Caballeronia sp. TF1N1: one gene and its partner. The main gene of each other region encodes a partner of the protein of the gene in region 2 in a complex. Links are inferred from orthologs where the notes say so. Each region holds a gene or a part of one and is shown on either strand. Other genes may lie near its edges. The genes, in order: ybiB and cgtA.

The links.
Region 1: the proteins of cgtA (region 2) and ybiB are in contact, whole or in part, in a crystal structure (PDB 8BFT), measured with the Escherichia coli proteins. The link is inferred for Caballeronia sp. TF1N1 from one-to-one orthologs.

The regions. Positions count from the first base shown.
Region 1 is NZ_CP084626.1:219,499-228,411, reverse strand. Bases 4,870-7,705 are described here. They hold ybiB (DNA-binding protein YbiB), read left to right. Parts: upstream 4,870-5,716; coding sequence 5,717-6,694; downstream 6,695-7,705. Other genes in these bases: leuA (2-isopropylmalate synthase), read left to right, coding at 7,162-7,705; LDZ28_RS01080 (fumarylacetoacetate hydrolase family protein), read right to left, coding at 4,870-5,419. Also shown: 16S rRNA (guanine(966)-N(2))-methyltransferase RsmD, read right to left, coding at 1-407; signal recognition particle-docking protein FtsY, read left to right, coding at 652-1,941; LDZ28_RS01095 (Fic family protein), read left to right, coding at 2,039-3,406; LDZ28_RS01090 (LysE/ArgO family amino acid transporter), read right to left, coding at 3,438-4,070; maiA (maleylacetoacetate isomerase), read right to left, coding at 4,067-4,711; more of LDZ28_RS01080, read right to left, coding at 4,721-4,869; more of leuA, read left to right, coding at 7,706-8,817; LDZ28_RS01065 (nuclear transport factor 2 family protein), read right to left, coding at 8,841-8,913.
Region 2 is NZ_CP084626.1:2,476,361-2,487,035, forward strand. The notes cover bases 7,806-10,675. They hold cgtA (Obg family GTPase CgtA), read right to left. Parts: upstream 9,862-10,675; coding sequence 8,749-9,861; downstream 7,806-8,748. Other genes in these bases: proB (glutamate 5-kinase), read right to left, coding at 7,806-8,699; rpmA (50S ribosomal protein L27), read right to left, coding at 10,072-10,332; rplU (50S ribosomal protein L21), read right to left, coding at 10,385-10,675. Also shown: LDZ28_RS11505 (PP0621 family protein), read right to left, coding at 52-402; LDZ28_RS11510 (inner membrane protein YpjD), read right to left, coding at 431-1,342; ffh (signal recognition particle protein), read left to right, coding at 1,464-2,831; LDZ28_RS11520 (hypoxanthine-guanine phosphoribosyltransferase), read left to right, coding at 2,947-3,498; LDZ28_RS11525 (MarC family protein), read right to left, coding at 3,546-4,145; LDZ28_RS11530 (proline--tRNA ligase), read right to left, coding at 4,147-5,883; LDZ28_RS11535 (RNA pyrophosphohydrolase), read left to right, coding at 6,179-6,829; LDZ28_RS11540 (hypothetical protein), read right to left, coding at 6,830-6,976; LDZ28_RS11545 (CNP1-like family protein), read left to right, coding at 6,936-7,499; more of proB, read right to left, coding at 7,581-7,805. UniProt on the Escherichia coli protein: An essential GTPase which binds GTP, GDP and possibly (p)ppGpp with moderate affinity, with high nucleotide exchange rates and a fairly low GTP hydrolysis rate.

The DNA of each region.
Region 1 (8,913 bases), 2.3 Mb from region 2 along the record:
CTGCGAGCCAGACGCAGCGCGTCGGCTTCGGCGATCTCGATGTTGCGCGCATCCAGCCGCGCCTGATTCGCTTTGAGTTGCGCGACCGCTCGGCCGCTACGCTCGACCATGAGCACGCGTGCCGCGCCGCGCGACGCGGCTTCGAAACCGAGCGCGCCGCTGCCGGCGAACAGGTCGAGACAGCGCTGGCCATCCAGGTCCTGGCCTAGCCAGTTGAAGAGCGTTTCGCGAACACGGTCGGGCGTGGGCCTCAGACCGTCGAGATCTAGGACGGGCAGCGGCGTGCGCTTCCAGTTCCCGCCGATGATGCGAATGGTGTGCGGCTTGCCGCTGCGCGATGACGCGCGGCTCGAAGAGGCCGAGGAACGGGCCGGAGTATGCGGACGAGTGTCGGACGAACGGGACATAAAAGAGATTGAGTGAGACTGGCGCGCGGCCCGGCCGATGGGCGTTTTGACTGTTCCCGGCGACTGGCGCGGGCCGTGAGCGCCCACGTTACCACAGCGCGGCGTCGTGCCGGGAGGCGCACAGGCGCGTCGGGCCGCGCCTGATAAAATACGCGGCTTACACATCTCAGCGCGAGCCGCGCACACGCGAGCGCATCGGCGCGTAGACGCGAACCGGCAAGCACGCGCGCTCTCCTCACATACCATGTTCAGCTTCTTCAAACGATTCAAAAAGCCGGCTGACGAGCCGCTCGACACGCCGGAAGAGGACAACCTCGAAGCGGACGACGATGGATCCTCGGTTGCATTAGAGGACGAGGCGTCGGGCGAGCATGTTCATGGTGAAGACGCGGCGGCCTCGAACACGCAAGCTATTCGCGGCGACGCGGCGGCGTCTGCCGAACATGTTCATGGCGGCAACGCGAAGCCGCATCAGGCTGAAGCTGCAAACACTTCATCACATCGAGCACCGGCGCCTTCGGCCGCCGAACCTACGCAATACTGGCAAGGCCGCACTGAATCTCAATGGCTGCGCGCGCCCGAGACCGATCAGGCGAGCGAGGAAATCATGCCGCCGCCCGAGCCCGATCCGGCCGCGCGCAAGTCCTGGCTCGCGCGTCTGCGCAATGGGTTATCGAAGACGAGCACGAGCCTCACGGGAATCTTCGTCGGCGCGAAGATCGACGAAGATCTCTACGAGGAGCTCGAAGCCGCGCTTATGATGTCCGACGCGGGCGTCGATGCCACCGAATATCTGCTTGAATCCTTGCGCGAAAAAGTGCGCGCCGAGCGTTTGACGGACGCCACGCAAGTGAAGGCCGCACTGCGCGTGCTCTTGATCGACTTGCTGCGTCCGCTCGAAAAGTCGCTGATGCTCGGCCGCGCCCAACCGCTCGTGATGATGATCGCGGGTGTGAACGGCGTCGGCAAGACGACGAGCATCGGCAAGCTGGCGAAGCATCTGCAGCATTTCAATCAGTCGGTGCTGCTCGCCGCCGGGGACACGTTCCGCGCCGCCGCGCGCGAACAGCTCACGGTCTGGGGCGAGCGCAACAACGTGATGGTGATCGCGCAGGAAAGCGGCGACGCGGCCGCCGTCATCTTCGACGCCGTGGGCGCTGCCCGCGCGCGCAAGATCGACGTGATGATGGCCGACACCGCCGGCCGCCTGCCGACGCAGTTGCATTTGATGGAAGAACTGCGCAAGGTGCGCCGAGTGATCGCCAAGGCGATGCCCGACGCGCCCCACGAAGTGCTGCTCGTGATCGATGCCAACACGGGACAGAACGCCCTCGCGCAAGTGAAGGCTTTCGACGATGCGCTCGGCTTGACGGGTCTTATCGTGACCAAGCTGGACGGCACGGCGAAAGGTGGCATTCTCGCGGCTATCGCGCGTCAGCGGCCGATTCCGGTGTATTTCATCGGCGTTGGAGAAAAGGTCGAGGATTTGCAGCCGTTCAGCGCGGAGGAGTTCGCGGACGCGTTGTTGGGGTGAGGTGTGGCGCAGATGAGATTCGATGAGATCGGCGTTAATCTTATCAATCTTATCAAGCCGATGATAAGATTAAGCTATTCTTATCATCGGCGCCGTTATGATCGACCAATCGCTTCTTCTAGCCATCGTCCAGTGCGTAGCGCAACGCATCGAGGCGGGTGATCCCGGTGTTTCTGCTGGCGTCATCGAGGCAAGCATCGGGCCGTGGTCCAGACCGACAGTCAACCGCGCTCTGGCCCGGCTGGTCGCGAAAGGCTCACTGGAGCGACAAGGCGCGGGAAGGTCGACCATCTATCGAACGACCAATTCTTCGTCGTTGGTCGAGGTGCAAGAGGAGCTCCGCGGGCCTGCCGGTACACGCTATCGTGCGTTGGATGACGAAGCGCGGAATCTGATTGCCGCGCTGTCGGCTCCGCTGGGAATGCGACAACCTGTCTCCTATCAACGCTCATTTGTCGATGCTTATCGGCCGAATTTCGGCGGTCTACTGCCCGCCGCTCTAGCCGAAGATCTGTATTCAAAAGGCAAGTCGCAGGATCAACAGCCTGCCGGAACATATGCGCGAAAAGTTTTGGAACAACTGCTCATCGACTTGTCATGGTCGTCATCGCGACTCGAAGGCAATCAGAAGACCCTGCTAGATACGCGAGAACTGTTCGAAAGGGGACGAACGGAAACCGATGACCGCGACGCGACCATGCTTTTGAATCACAAGGAAGCGATCGAATTCATGGTCGATGCGGTTCCCACCGAAGGCATGACGGTGCCTGTCGTTCGAAATTTGCAGAGTCTGCTCATGCGCGATCTTCTGCCGGATGCAGCCGATCTCGGTGCTATCCGAAGCAAGATCGTTAGCATTCATGGGTCGGTGTACATGCCGAGTCAGGTGCCGAAGCTGCTCGAAGAGATGCTTTCGCAAATCATCGATAAAGCGACTCGAATCCATAATCCTGTGGAAGCAGCGTTTTTCGTTTGGGTGAATCTCGTGTATCTGCAGCCTTTCGTCGAAGGGAACAAGCGCACTAGTCGCCTGAGCGCAAATATGCCGCTCATGTTGTCGAATTGCGCACCCTTGTCCTTCCTCGACGTCGAGCAAAGCGATTACGCGCTGGCGATGATAGGCGTCTACGAGCGACTCGACGTCACTTTGGCAATCGATTTGTTCGAGTGGACCTACCGCCGCTCGATCGATAAATATCAGGTCATCGTCGAGTCCATGAGCGGCCCAGACCCGTTGAGAGCCCGCTATCGTGAGCAGCTTGGTGAAGCGATTCGACAGATCGTGTTTTTCGGTTCTACCTTGAATCAGGCAGTCGAAGGCGCAGGCTTATCCGAAACCGATATGGCCGCTTTCAACGGAATGCTCAGGACAGAACTCGAGCACCTCGAAGCGTTCAACTGTGCAAGATATCGTCTCCCGATGATCAAGACACAGGAATGGATAGACAAAGGACGCCGCTTCTAGCGTCGGCTTGCTTCATGGCGCGCTGGACTCTTCACCGCGCCACCACCAACGTCCCCGCAATCCACCACATCACGCAGCCGACGATCACATCCAGCACGCGCCACGACACGTCTTTCTCGAACCACGGTTTTAGCAACCGCGCGCCGTACCCCAGCGCCGTGAACCAGACGACCGACGAACACATCGCGCCCGCCGCGAACCACGCGTTTCCCGGCCACGCATAGCGCGCCCCGATTCCGCCCAGCAGCACCACGGTATCCAAATAAACATGCGGATTGAGCAGCGACAACGCAAAAACCGTTGCCGCCGCGCCAGCCGCCGTCTGCGAATCGCGCTCCGAGGCATTCAAATGTCCCGGCCCGCGCCACGCCGCGAGAAACGCCCGCACGCCGTAGAGAAAGACGAAAGCCGCGCCCGCCCAGCGAATCACGTCGAGTAGAACCGGTGCGCGCTGGATCAGCGCGCCCATTCCGCCAATGCCAAGCCCGATCAACATGACGTCGATAGCCGCGCAGATCGCCACGACAATTCCCACGTGCTGGCGTTTCAGCCCCTGCCGCAACACGAACGCGTTCTGCGCGCCGATCGCGACGATCAGACTCGCGCCCAAACCCGCGCCCGACAGATAACTCGACAGCGCACCCGCCGGAATCACTGCCGTCATTCGGCGTCCGGTTGCTGGCCAGGCGCGGCGCGCGCAAAGGCGTCGATCTGGCCGGCGTGATCGGCAATGCGCGTGATCGTCGGATACGCATTCAGATCGATACCGAAGCGTCGCGCATTGAACACCTGCGGCACGATGCACAAATCGGCGACGGTCGGGGTATCGCCGAAAGTGAGCGCGCCGACGCGCTCGTCGCGCGCCAGCCGCTTCTCAAGCGACTCGAACCCCGCCTCCACCCAGTGCCGGTACCAGGCGTCCTTCACGTCATCAGGCGTCTTCACTTCGTGCTTGAGGTATTTGAGCACGCGCAGATTGTCGAGCGGATGAATCTCGCACGCGACCTGCAGCGCGACCGAACGCACGAACGCGCGATCCACCGGGCGCTCGGGCAACAGCGGCGGCTGCGGATGCGTCTCCTCCAGATACTCGATGATCGAGAGCGACTGCGTGAGCACGTCAGCGCCATCGACGAGCGTCGGCACGATGCCGTCCGGATTGAGCGCGCGGTATTCGGGCTTCAGTTGCTGACCGCCTTCGCGCAGCAGATGAACGCCCTCGTACTCGTAGCCGAGCCCCTTCAGATTCAACGCGATACGCACCCGATACGCCGCCGAGCTGCGAAAGTAGCTATAGAGCTTCACGGGCGAGCCTCAAACCACGCGCACGGAGAAATCGCCGATACCTTCCACGCCACCCTTGAGCAGATCGCCCTTCACCACCGCGCCGACGCCTTCGGGCGTGCCGGTGAAAATGAGATCGCCAGGGAAGAGTTCGAAAAGCGTGGAAAGGTAAGCCACCGTCTCGCCGACCGACCAGATCAGCTGCGAGATGTCGGAGCGCTGCTTTTCCTCGCCGTTGACGGTCAGCCAGATCGCGCTTTTTTCCAGATGCCCGACTTTCGATACCGGATGAATCGGACCGATGGGCGCGGAGCGGTCGAAACCCTTCGCGGTATCCCACGGGCGCCCCATTTTCTTTGCTTCGGCTTGCAAGTCGCGACGCGTCATGTCGAGGCCGAGCGCGTAACCGTAGACGTAATCGAGCGCCTCGTCGGCGGGAATGTCCTTGCCCTGCTTGCCGATAGCGGCGACGAGTTCCATCTCGAAGTGCAGGTTTTTCGTCTGCGACGGATACGGAAACTCGCCCGTGGCTCCCGGCGCGACATACAGCACGGCATCGGCGGGCTTGCTGAAGAAGAACGGCGGTTCGCGGTCTGGGTCGTGGCCCATTTCACGCGCGTGCGCTTCGTAATTGCGGCCGACGCAGTAAATGCGGCGCACCGGGAATTGCACGCTCGAACCGTCGACTGGCACCGCCGCTGCGGGCGCCGGAGGAAACACGTAACTCATTCCGCTCTCCTTTTGCTGTTTTCTGGGTTGCCGCCTCGTTCGGTGGGAACGCGCGGCGAGAGAGCGAGTGTAACGCGCGAGGCCGAATCGTGGCGGCGCTTGTCCGGCGGGCTTTCGCGGGCATTCGCGTGCTTTCGCCGAGCCGACAGCGGGCTTACCGGCGCGAACGGATTCGGCGTTGGCAACTTGCCAGCATCGCTTAAATGCGATACTGAAGGTCTATCCCGCTCCTTCGAACTCGCGTGCCGCATCGCTCACGAACTTGAACATCGAGCCTGCGGCCCGCGCAAGCCGCCAATGACAGAGACAGAAACCCCCGCCAACCATTTTGCCTGCGCACGCTACATCAAGGAAATCGGCCGCGGGCCGAACGGCGCGCGCGCATTGTCCCGCGACGACACCTACGCGCTCTACGAAGCCATGCTCGACGGCCGCGTGTCCGATATCGAACTCGGCGCCGTGCTGCTCGCTTATCGCGTGAAGGGCGAGACATCAGCCGAACTCGCCGCGATGCTTGCCGCCGCGCATCGCTCGTTCGAGCCGCTGCACGTGCAGGAAGGCCGCGAGCATGCGCGGCCCGTGTCGATTCCAAGTTACAACGGCGCGCGCAAGCAGCCCAATCTCACGCCGCTCCTGTCGCTTTTGCTCGCGCGCGAAGGCGTGCCGGTGCTGGTGCATGGTGTCGTCGACGATCCCGGCCGCGTGACGAGCGCCGCGATTTTCGGCGAACTCGGCATTCCGCACGCGGCTTCCCGCGACGAAATCGAGGATAGTCTCGCGTCCCGCCGGCTCGCGTTCGCGCCGATCGCCTCGCTCGCGCCGAAGCTCGCGCGGCTTTTGAAACTGCGCCGCGTGATGGGCGTGCGCAATTCGACGCACACGCTCGTGAAGATTCTTCAGCCGTTCGCCGATCCGGGCTTGCGGCTCGTGAACTACACGCATCCGGAATATCGCGAAAGCCTGACCGGGCTTTTCACCGAGCATCCGGACGCCGCTGCCGGCGGTGCGCTGCTCGCGCGCGGCACGGAAGGCGAAGCGGTGGCAGACACGCGCCGGCAAGTCCAGGTCGACTGGTTCCACGACGGCCACGCGGAAACGCTGATTTCGCCCGAACATTCGCAACCGGATGCGCCGCCCATCGATTTGCCCGAATCGCTCGATGCCGCGATTACCGCGCGCTGGATCGAAAGCGTGATGCGCGGCGACGTGCCCGTGCCGCCCGCCATCGCGCGTCAGGTGGAAGTCATCGCCGGGATCGTGCGAAAGCCGGTCTGAGTGCGCCGGATTCGGCTTGTGCCGATTGCAAAAAGATTCAGCACGTATTTGACACGATCTTAAGCAGTGGTTTAGAGTGCAAATATGCGTCTCACCCAGTCTTCCTCCCTCCGAATTATTTCGGGCCGCCTAGCGCGGCCCCTATCGCTACGTCTAGCGTAAATCGCCAGGCGTAGCGCCTCGCGTCGTCAAGACGCGCGGTCCTGCCAGTAGTTCTCGTAGTTCCTTCCTTACCACTTGTAGTCGTCAGCTTTTCGGCTCGCTCATCCCGCGAACTGAAAACGCGAGGGTCAAATGCACGCTGCTTCGCGCACGTTCACGTTGGTCGCAGGCGTCACCATCGCCGGGACGCAACGTGTACGCTCGCCAGGCGCTGTCTCACGTGCATCGCGCCATTGCCGGCCAGCCGCCGGTCAAGGCATCTCTTGCAGACGCTACGCAAACTGTCCGAAGAGAGATCGACGATCATGATGCCGAACCCCGCCGAGAAATACCGCCCGTTTCCGCAAGTCCGCCTGAATGGCCGCCGCTGGCCGAACCGCACGATCGAAAAAGCGCCCATCTGGATGAGCACCGATCTGCGCGACGGCAACCAGTCGCTCATCGAGCCGATGAGCATCGCCGCGAAGCTCGAATTCTTCGAGATGCTGGTGGCAACGGGCTTTAAGGAAATCGAGGTGGGGTTTCCGTCGGCATCGCAGACGGATTTCGATTTCGTGCGCAAGTTGATCGACGAAAAGCGCATCCCGGACGACGTGACGATCGAAGTGCTGGTGCAATCGCGCCGCGAATTGATCGAGCGCACGTTCGAGGCAGCGGAGGGCGCGAGCAAGGTGATCGTGCACTTGTACAACGCGATCGCGCCGTCGTTCCGGCGCATCGTGTTCAATCAGTCGCAGGAAGAAGTGAAGGCGCTGGCGGTGGAAGGCACGCGCATCATCAAGGAATGCGCCGATGCACGGCCGCAGACGCGCTGGACCTACCAGTACTCGCCCGAGACCTTCAGCATGACGGAGTTGCCGTTCGCGCGTGAAGTCTGCGACGCCGTCGCGCAAATGTGGCGTCCGACGCCCGATCACAAGATGATCGTCAATTTGCCGGCCACCGTGGAAGCCGCGACGCCGAACGTATTCGCCGATCAGGTCGAATGGATGGACCGCAATCTCGGTTATCGCGACAGCATCGTGCTTTCGGTGCATCCGCATAACGATCGCGGGACGGCGGTCGCGGCCGCGGAGCTCGCGGTGCTCGCGGGCGCGGAACGCGTCGAAGGTTGTCTTTTCGGCAACGGCGAGCGCACGGGCAACGTCGATCTCGTCACGCTTGCGCTCAATCTCTACACGCAGGGCGTCGATCCGGGCCTCGATTTCTCCGATATCGACTCGGTGCGTCGCGTCGTCGAGCGCTGCAATCAGTTGCCGGTGCATCCGCGTCATCCGTATGCGGGCGATCTTGTTTTCACGGCGTTTTCGGGCTCGCATCAGGACGCCATCCGCAAGGGTTTTGCGCAGCGTCAGCCGGGCACGGTCTGGGAAGTGCCGTATTTGCCGATCGATCCCGCCGATCTCGGTCGCAGCTACGACGCCGTGATCCGCGTGAACAGCCAGTCCGGCAAGGGTGGCGCGACTTATCTGCTCGAACGCGGGCTCGGCTTCACGCCGCCGCGCCGCGTGCAGATCGAGTTCAGCCACGCCGTGCAAAGACTCGCGGACACCTCAGGCGAGGAAGTCACCGGTGACGCAATCTGCACACTCTTCAAGCAGGAATATTTCGACGCGGGCGGCGTGGTCGCGCGCGTCGATGCGGCGACGCTCTCCGTGTTCGGGCGCAACGTCGCGGTGCCGCCGGCGTCAGGCGCGACGAGCGGCGATGTCTACGCGCAAGCCGTGGCGGCGTGTTTCGATGTATCGGCAAACGTGAGCTGGTTCGAAACGGCGGTAACGGCGAGCGGCGATACGGCCGTCTTCGTAGGCTGCCGCGTCGGCGACGAGCCGTTGCGCTTCGGCGTCGCGGTGCACGCGAATCCGGCGTTGGCTGTCGTGGATGCGGTCGTCAGTGCGGTGAATCGGTCGAAACCCTTGGGCCGTCAGGCAGAGCGGCAAGACGAAGCGGTCGAGGCTTGAGGCCTCGACGTCGCGCGCGGCGGCTACTCCAGCGCCACGCGCGTCGCCTGCAAGGCTAGCAGCAGCCATTGTCCGTCGGTCTGAACGTGAACCGCG
Region 2 (10,675 bases):
GCAAGACATCCTCGACGTGAGGCGGCGCATGTTCGTTTCGGCACCGAAGGCTCAACGCGCGTCGCGCCCTCGCGGGCTCGCGGCATGACGTCGCGCGTGTTCATCGCAACAAAAGCGCTGTCCCGCCACCACGATCGACTCGCTGCGTGGCGTATGCACGCCGCATTGCACGCAGCGGATGAGCGGATCGGTGAGCTGCGGAGCATCGCTCGCAGCGGCGCCGCCACGCGTGCGACGCGCACCAGTGGCACCCGCAGCACCCGCAGCGCCCGATGAACCCGGCGCGCCGCTTCCCGCCGACGAACGCGCATCGGCTTGAGCGCGCTCGTTGGCGCGGCGCAGTTTCTTCAGGAGCCATTGGGTCACGAAGAAGAGCGCGATCAGAAGAATGAAGTTTCGCATCGACTTGAACAGGTTGGAAATGCCGCGCTCACACCACTGCGCGATGCAGCAGCACTTCGAAGACGAACCGGCTGCCCACGTAAGCCAGCAGCAACGCGACGAACGAAGCGAGCACCCAGCGCAAGGCAGCGCGTCCGCGCCAGCCGGAAACGCGTCGCGCGGTCAGCAGTGCGCCGAACATCACCCAGGAAAGGAACGCGAACACGGTCTTGTGATCGAGACGCAGCGCGCGATCGACCAGCTGCTCGTTGAACGCGATGCCCGACACCAGCGTCAGCGTAAGCAGCACGAAGCCAGCCGCGATCAATCTGAACAGCAGCTTTTCGAGTGTAAGCAGCGGCGGCAAGGTATCGAGCCAGCTCGCGAGCCAGCCGCCATTGGCCGCATGACGCGTGTTGAGACCGCGCATGCGCTGCAGCCGGCGCTCGAGCAGCAACATGAGCACCGCATGCAGCGCCGCGATGGCGAACAGCCCATAAGCGATATTGGCGATCAGAAAATGCAGCTTGAACATTGGCGCGGCGGAATACGAGAGCACGCGCACGCCGCCGAACAGAAGCGGCAGCAAGGACGCCACGCAAGCGAGCGGCAACACGAGCAGACGCAGGCCGTCGAGCGGAAAGAAGAAGCTTTCGATCCAGTAGATGCCCGCGCCCAGCCAGAACATGGCCGAGAGCGCGAACGCGAAGCCGAAGATCATCGCGTTCTGCGGAAAGATGGTGGTGTGCAGCAGAACGCCGTGCACCAGCAATGCCACTAATAATAAAGCGCGCCCGACACCGCTCATGCCCGATGCGCGCGACGTCGATGTCATCGAGCCTACGCCCGCAGGCACGCCCGCCAGCGCCGGTTCGACGGCGGTATGACGATGCGCGCGCCACCCCGCCACGGCTAGTCCGCCGTAGAGAAGCGCAGTGAGGGCATACAGTACAATATCCATGTTCGAAGTTTACACTAGGCCCCGGTTCCGCGACGCCTTCACCCTTGCGCCAGCATAGTGCGCAGCGCGGTGAGCGCGCCATGTCACTGTGAATTCTGGGCCGCATTCTATAGCGCTCCCCATGCTCGACAACCTCACTCAACGGATGGCGCGCGTCGTCAAGACGCTGCGCGGCGAGGCCCGCCTCACCGAGGCCAACACGCAGGAGATGCTGCGTGAAGTGCGTCTCGCGCTTCTCGAAGCAGACGTGGCGCTGCCGGTCGTGCGCGAATTCATCGCCAAGGTGAAGGAAAAGGCGCTCGGCGAGGAAGTCCTGTCGAGCCTTTCGCCGGGCCAGGCGCTCGTCGGCGTCGTGCAGCGCGAACTGACTGCCGTGATCGGCGGCGACTACGAAGGCAAGGCCGCCGAACTGAATCTCGCGGTCACGCCGCCCGCCGTCATCCTCATGGCCGGCTTGCAGGGCGCGGGCAAGACCACGACCACCGGCAAGCTCGCCAAGCTGCTGCGCGAAAAGAGCAAGAAGAAGGTGCTGACGGTTTCTGTCGACGTGTATCGTCCGGCGGCTATTCGTCAGTTGCAGACGGTGACCGAGCAGGTCGGCGCGGACTTCTTCCCGTCCGAGCCGGATCAGAAGCCCGCGGATATCGCGCGCGCGGCAATCGACTGGGCCAAGCGCCACTACCATGACGTTGTGATCGTCGACACGGCCGGCCGTCTCGGTATCGACGAAGCCATGATGAAGGAGATCAGCGAGCTACACGCGCTGCTCAAGCCCGCCGAAACGCTCTTCGTCGTCGACGCCATGCTCGGTCAGGACGCGGTCAACACCGCCAAGGCGTTCAACGACGCCCTGCCGCTCACCGGCGTCGTGCTCACCAAACTCGACGGCGACTCGCGCGGCGGCGCGGCGCTCTCCGTGCGTCATGTCACCGGCAAGCCGATCAAGTTCGTCGGCGTCGCGGAAAAGCTCGACGGTCTCGAAGTGTTCCATCCGGATCGCATGGCGAACCGGATTCTCGGCATGGGCGACATTCTCGCGCTCGTCGAGGAAGCGCAGCGCGGCGTCGACACGCAAGCCGCGCAGCAACTCGCCGACAAGGTCAAGAAAGGCGGCGACTTCGACCTGAACGACTTCAAGGCGCAGCTCTCGCAGATGAAGAAAATGGGCGGCCTCTCTTCGCTCATGGACAAGCTGCCCGCGCAGTTTCAGCAAGCGGCGCAAGGCGCGGACATGAACAACGCCGAGAAGCAGATGCGCCGCATGGAAGGCATCATCAATTCCATGACGCTTCAGGAACGCGCGAAGCCCGAGCTCATCAAGGCCGCGCGCAAGCGTCGTATCGCGGCGGGCGCGGGCGTGCATGTGCAGGAAGTCAACCGCATGCTGAACCAGTACGAGCAAATGCGCGGCATGATGAAGAAGCTCAAGGGCGGCAACCTGCAAAAGATGATGCGCGGCATGAAGGGCATGATGCCCGGCATGCGCTAGGCGCGACAGAACAGGCCCGCGCTCGCGCCGAACGCCGCGAGGAGCGCGGGTTTATCATAGGGCGCACGCCGCCGTTTCTTTCCACACTAAGTAGTCCGCCTCCCCGCTTCCCTCTATGAATCGCGAAGAAGCTCTCCATATTTTCAGCCACTCCGAAGAGATCGTTTCGGTCGAAGCCGTCAACGCATCGATCGAACGCATGGCTGCAGCCATCAAGGCGGCAACGAGCGACGATTTTCCGCTCGTGCTTTCGGTCATGGGAGGCGCGGCCGTTTTCACCGGCATGCTGCTGCCGCATCTCGACTTCCCGCTCGAGTTCGATTACATCCATCTGACGCGCTATCGCAACGCCATCAAGGGCGGCAGCGAAATGCAGTGGCGCGTGGCGCCGGCCGAATCGGTGAAAGATCGCGTGGTGCTCGTACTCGACGATATCCTTGACGAAGGCGAAACCATGGCTGCTATCCGCGACCGCATCATGGCGATGGGCGCGAAGCAGTTTTTGTCGGCGGTGCTGTGCGAGAAGATCATCCCGAAGGCGAAACCGCTGCGTCCTGATTTCTGCGGCTTCGAAGTGCCGGACCGTTATGTGTTCGGCTGCGGCATGGACGCGAAGGGTTATTGGCGGAATCTACCAACCATTCGCGCGCTAACCGAAGGCGCATGAGCGTTCGTTCGGTAGTCAGTGAAAAAAAGCGGCCGAGGCCGCTTTTTTCATAGCTGATGCACGAAGGTCCGTATGCCCGTGAGCATCATCTCGACCGAAATGGCCACGAGCACGAGCCCCATCAAGCGCTCGAATGCCGTCACCGCGCGCTCGCCGAGCCAGTGTTGAATCTTCTCGGCCAGCACGAGCACGATGGCGCACACGACCATGGTGACCGTGAGCGCGCCGATCCATTCCAGCATCTTCCCCGGCGCTTGCGATGTCAGCAGCATTACAGTGGCAAGCGCGGACGGTCCCGCAAGCGCGGGAATGGCGAGCGGCACGATAAGCGGTTCGCCGCCGCGCGAGTCGCCGCCCATCGGGCCGTCGGGATGCGGAAAGATCATCCGCAGCGCGATCAGAAACAGCACGATCCCGCCGCCGATACGCAACGACAGATCCGTCAAGTTCATCGCGCGCAGGAAGCGGTCGCCGGCCAGCATGAACACCAGCAGGATCACGAACGCAATCGCCACTTCCCGCAAGATCACGACGCGGCGCCGCTCGATAGCGACGCCGCGCAGTGCGTTGATGAAGATTGGAATATTGCCGAGCGGATCGGTAATCAACAGAAGCAGAATCGTCGCCGACAGGAAGTTGTATTGCACGTTACTTCGCGAGCGCCTCACGAATCTTGGCCGTCACCATGCCCGCTGCCTCGTCCACCGGCACGAGCGTGGCTTCGGTATCGCGGCGCGCCTGATATTCCAGCTTGCCGTCCTTGAGCCCGCGATCGCCAATGACGATGCGATGCGGCACGCCGATCAACTCCCAGTCCGCGAACATCACGCCCGGGCGCTCACCGCGATCGTCGAGAATTACGTCGAGGCCGGCTTCCTGCAAGGTCGCGTAGAGCTTGTCGGCCTGCTCGCGCACGGCTTCGCTGCGGTCGTAGCCCATCGGGCAGATCACGACTTCGAAAGGCGCAATGGCTTCCGGCCAGATGATGCCCTTGTCGTCGAAGTTCTGTTCGATGGCTGCGCCCAGAATACGCGTGATTCCGATGCCGTAGCAGCCCATCTGCATGGGCGCCGGCTTGCCGTTTTCGTCGAGGAAGGTCGCGCCCATCGAATCCGAGTACTTGGTGCCAAGCTGGAACACGTGGCCCACTTCGATACCGCGACAGATTTCGAGCGTGCCCTTACCGTCCGGCGAGGGATCGCCCGCGACGACGTTGCGGATATCCGCGACTTCCGGCTCGGGCAGATCGCGGCCCCAGTTCACGCCGGTCGTGTGGAAATCCACTTCGTTCGAGCCGACCACGAAGTCGCTCATGTTCGCGACCGTGCTGTCGGCGATCACGCGCACCGGCTTTTTCGTGCCGATTGGGCCGAGATAGCCCGGCGGCGTGCCGAACCATTCGACGATCTCCGCTTCCGTCGCGAAGCGATAACCCTTGAGGCCTGGCAACTTGCCCGTCTTGATGTCGTTCAACGAATGGTCGCCGCGCAGCATCAGAAGCCAGATGGTCGGCTCGGCGCCTTCGTTGTCGGTGGCGAGAATGATCGACTTGATCGTGCGCTCGAGCGGAATGCCGAGATACTCGGCGACGGCTTCGCACTTCGCCTTGCCGGGCGTCGGCGTCTTTTTGAGCTCTTCGGCGGGCGCGGCGCGCGTGGCGATGAGCGGCACGCCTTCGGCAGCCTCGACGTTCGCCGCGAAATCCGAAGCCGGGCAATACGCGATGTCGTCCTCGCCCGTCTCGGCGATCACGTGAAATTCATGCGAGCCGCTGCCGCCAATCGAACCGTTGTCCGCCGCGACGGCGCGAAACTCCAGGCCGATGCGCGTGAAGATGCGCACGTAGGCATCGAACATTTTCCGATACGACTCGGCGAGGCCGGCCGTGTCTTTATCGAACGAATACGCGTCTTTCATGATGAACTCGCGGCCACGCATGACGCCGAAGCGCGGGCGGATTTCATCGCGGAACTTCGTCTGCACCTGATAGAAGTTTACCGGCAACTGCCGATAGCTCTTGATTGCGCTGCGCGCGATCTCGGTCACCACTTCCTCGTGCGTCGGGCCCATGACGAAGTCGCGGTCGTGACGGTCCTTGAAGCGCAGCAGTTCGGGGCCGTATTGTTCCCAGCGTCCCGATTCCTGCCACAGTTCGGCCGGCTGCACGGCGGGCATCAGCAGTTCGAGCGCGCCCGCGCGGTTCATCTCTTCACGCACGATGGCCTCGACCTTGCGTACCGAACGCAGGCCAATTGGCAGGTAATCGTAAATGCCGCCCGCGACGCGACGGATCATGCCGGCGCGCATCATGAGCTTGTGGCTGACGATTTCGGCCTCGGAGGGCGCCTCTTTCAGGGTGCCGATGAAGAAACGGGATGCTTTCATTCAAGTTTTCCAAATGCGCCACGCGCTCCGAAAGCTCTGACTCTCGAAACTGGCGATACGTGTGAACGACGGGACGGACGACGGCTTTGTACGGAGCAGAGGCAGCGCGTCGATGCGCTACTTCGGCCAACGGAAGAAGATTTTGCCGCACGCGGAGTGCTCTGGCAAAAAGTCGCTTATGCGTGCTTCGAACCCGGGCTAATGACGAAGGCCGGTTCCGCGGGTTGATTCCAATACGCCGTGCCCGTTATCTGTTTATAATCAAAGCAATTTTAAAGGATTCGAAGGTGGTTGTATGCTGGATCGTGAAGGCTTTCGCCCGAACGTCGGCATCATCCTCTTGAACGCGCGCAACGAAGTGTTTTGGGGTAAGCGGCTGCGTGAACATTCCTGGCAGTTTCCGCAAGGGGGCATCAAGTACGGTGAGACCCCTGTGCAAGCGATGTATCGGGAGTTACACGAAGAAACCGGCTTGCTTCCGGAGCACGTCAAGGTCGTCGGTCGCACGCGCGACTGGCTGCGTTATGAGGTGCCGGATAAGTTCATCAAGCGCGAAGTGCGCGGACATTATCGCGGACAGAAACAGATCTGGTTTCTGCTGCGCATGGTGGGACGCGACTGTGACATTTGCCTGCGCGCGACGGACCATCCGGAATTCGATGCCTGGCGCTGGAACGAATACTGGGTCCCGCTGGATGCGGTAATCGAGTTCAAGCGTGACGTTTATCAACTGGCTCTGACCGAGCTATCCCGCTTCTTGCGGCGTACCAACTCCCGCGTCGAACGCGGCGAGCGCGTCGCGCATCACGGACCGCGCTATCCACGCGTCGTCCAGACGATGACGATCGAAGCACCTGCTGTAACCGTCGCTGGCAACGAGGTTCAGGCAGAATGCACGATCAGCGAGGAAGTGCATATCATCGTGCAGCGGTCTTCGTGCGACTGATCACTGCGGTTCTTCTTTTACTTTGACACTGAGCACGGCACGGCGAGCAATTCGCCGTGCTGTTGCCGTATGCGCACCTGTTTTCGGGAAGATCGAATTGAAAGCCATTGGTTCATTTGCGTTGTCCGCTGCGGTATCCGTGGCCATGCTGGCCACGCTCGCTGCCTGCTCCAGCAACAAAGGCCCGTCCACACAGGACGATGGCGTCTTCACCTATCTGCTCGACCAGAAGCCGGAGTGGACCGAGGAAAAGGTCGATACGCTTCCGCCGCTGCCCGAAGCCTCGAATCTGCTTGCGTTCAACGTGTCGCAGAATACGCCGCTGATTTTCGCCGTCGACAAGACTTCGCTTTCGGTCGGCAAGGATGGCGTCATTCGCTACGTGATCGTCGCGACGAGCCCGAGCGGCGCGCGCAATGTGAATTACGAAGGCATTCGCTGCGATACCTACGAATGGCGCCGCTACGCGAGCATCAACGATAACGGTACGGCTTGGGATCGCGAGGTCGCATTCGACTTTCGCCGCATAGAAAATGGCGAATTGAATGCGTATCAGGCGGCGCTGTATCAGGATTATTTCTGCACGAGCAAACTGCCGGTCGGCACGGCCAAGCAGATCGCCAGCAACATTCAGTACAAACGCACACAGAGTTCCATCAACGTGCGCTGAAGTTGGGTTACGTTGAGTTGCGTCGAACGTGCGCTCATGCGAAAAGGCCCGCTTTCAAGCGGGCCTTTTACGTATCAAGTCTCAGACGAGCACCAGATTATCGCGGTGAATCAACTCCGGCTCCAGCATATAGCCGAGCACCGTTTCGATCTCGCCGCTCGGCCGCCGATGAATCAGCCGCGCTTCTGAACTGCTGTAATTCGTGATACCGCGCGCCACTTCGCGTCCTTCGTCGTCCAAACAGGCGATGACCTCGCCGCGATCGAACGCGCCCTTCACGTCGATCACGCCGATCGGCAGCAAGCTCTTGCCTTCGGCTGTGACCTTCTGAACCGCGCCGTTGTCGATCACCACGTGACCGCGCATTTGAAGGTGATCCGCCATCCACTGCTTGCGCGCCGCAATGCGCGCCGTACGCGCGATGAGTTGCGTGCCGATCATCTCACCGGAAGCGAGCCGCGTGAGCACATCGGCTTCGCGGCCGCTTGCGATCACCGTGTTCGCGCCGCTATGCGCCGCGCGCTTCGCCGCGAGAATCTTCGTCAGCATGCCCCCGCGTCCGAGGCTCGAACCCGCGCCGCCCGCCATGGCCTCGAGTTCTGGCGTGCCGGCGTCCGCCTGTTCGACGAGCGTCGCGCTCGGGTCCTTGCGCGGATCGGCGGTAAAGAGGCCGCGTTGGTCGGTGAGAATGACGAGCGCGTCGCCTTCGATCAGATTCGCCACGAGCGCGCCGAGCGTGTCGTTGTCGCCGAACTTGATTTCGTCGGTGATGACCGTGTCGTTCTCGTTGATGATCGGCACCGCGCCCAGACGCAGCAGCGTGAGCAAAGTGGAACGCGCGTTCAGATAGCGCTCGCGGTCGGCCAGGTCGGCGTGCGTCAGCAGAATCTGCGCGGTGCGAATGCCGTGCGCGCCGAAGCTGCTCTCGTAGACCTGCGCGAGCCCCATTTGCCCGACGGCGGCGGCGGCCTGCAATTCGTCGATTTCGCGCGGACGTTTGGTCCATCCAAGCCGATGAATGCCCTCCGCGATCGCGCCGGAACTCACCAGCACGACTTCCTTGCCCTGCTCGCGCAAGGCCGCGATTTGCGCCGCCCAGCGATTGATTGCCGCATGATCGAGCCCGCGCCCGTCGTTTGTAACGAGGCTGGACCCTACTTTCACTACGATTCGCTTCGCAGCGGCGATGACCGAACGCATCGTGCGCATTCTCCTCGGGTGTCGCGGCCCACGCGGGCGGGCCGCGTCGTTACTCTTCGTCTACGTCTTTGTCTGCTTGCTCTTTCACAGGCGTGTCGCGAAAGCGCACGTCCGCCGCGAGATCCTCGGCCTCGGCCGCGCGCGACGCGTCCGAGTTCTGCGAAATGTAGTCGTAGATTGCGTAGATGAGCGCCTCGCAACCCTGACCGGTCAGCGCCGAAATCTCGTACACCGGCCCGGTCCATTCGAAACGCTCGACGAAGTCGTCGATACGCGCGCGACGTTCGTCTTCCGGCACCATGTCGAGCTTGTTCAGCACGAGCCAGCGCGGCTTTTCGTAGAGCGACTCGTCGTATTTGCGCAGTTCGTTGACGATGGCCTTCGCCTCGGCAACGGGATCGACGTTTTCATCGAACGGGGCGAGATCGACCAGATGCAGCAGCACGCCCGTGCGCTGCAAGTGACGCAGAAAGCGATGCCCAAGCCCCGCGCCTTCCGCCGCGCCTTCGATCAGGCCGGGAATGTCCGCGATCACGAAGCTCTTGCTCGGACCCACGCGCACCACGCCGAGATTCGGCGCAAGCGTGGTGAAGGGATAATCGGCGATCTTCGGCCGCGCGTTCGACACCGACGCGATAAACGTGGATTTCCCCGCGTTCGGCATGCCGAGCAGACCGACATCCGCGAGCACCTTCAGCTCGAGCTTGAGCATGCGGCGCTCGCCCGGCTTGCCGTCGGTCTTCTGACGCGGCGCACGGTTCGTGCTCGACTTAAAATGTAGATTGCCGAGGCCGCCCGAGCCGCCTTGGGCAATCAGAATCTGCTGATTGTGTTCGGTCAGATCGGCGATGAGTTCGCCCGTGTCCTGATCCGTGATGATGGTGCCGACCGGCATGCGCAACGTGATGTCGTCGCCACCTTTGCCGTAGCAGTCCGCGCCGCGACCGTTTTCGCCGTTGCGCGCCTGATGCTTCTTCGAGAACCGGTAGTCGATCAGCGTATTGATATTGCGATCCGCAACCGCGTAGACGCTGCCGCCGCGACCGCCGTCGCCGCCGTCCGGTCCGCCGAACGGGACGAATTTTTCGCGGCGCATCGACGCGCTGCCATCTCCCCCGTCGCCGGCGATGACTTCAATTCTCGCTTCGTCAATGAACTTCATGCGTTGCTCCGTCCCGTGTTTCTGCTCGATAAGACCGGAACATGCATTGAAGCTCAAATTCCGGTCGAGATACTATTTTGCCGTGACTGACGTGCGCCAGCCATGGTGATGAAGAATTCCTGGCGATGCGGCGTTTCGCGCATCCAAAAAACAAAAGGCCCCGCGAACTTCGCGGGGCCTTTGTCGGTCCTGAAGCCCGTGCAGTAAAACTTAAGCTGCCGGGACGACGACGACCGTGTGCTTTCTTGCTGCGCCCTTCGTCACGAACTTGACGTGACCGTCGGCCAGCGCGAACAGCGTGTGATCCTTGCCGATGCCGACGTTTTCACCCGGGTGCATGCGCGTGCCGCGCTGGCGAACGATGATGCCGCCTGCATTGATTGCCTGGCCGCCATAAACCTTCACGCCGAGGCGTTTCGATTCTGAGTCGCGGCCGTTGCGGGAAGACCCGCCTGCTTTTTTGTGTGCCATTTGATTAGCTCCTTAACCGATTTCCGCGTAACGATAACGATGCGACCACGCCTTAGGCGTTGATCGCGTCGATGCGCAGTTCGGTGTAGTTCTGGCGATGGCCAGCGTGCTTTTGGTAGTGCTTCCGGCGACGCATCTTGAAGATGGTCACTTTGGCATGACGACCTTGGGAGACCACGGTAGCCTTGACGGAAGCCCCACTGACCAGCGGCGCACCGAACTTAATCGATTCGCCTTCGCCTACTGCGAGAACCTGGTCGAGCGTGATTTCAGCGTCAATGTCTGCCGGTATCTGTTCTACTTTCAATTTTTCGCCAACGGCAACTTTGTACTGCTTGCCGCC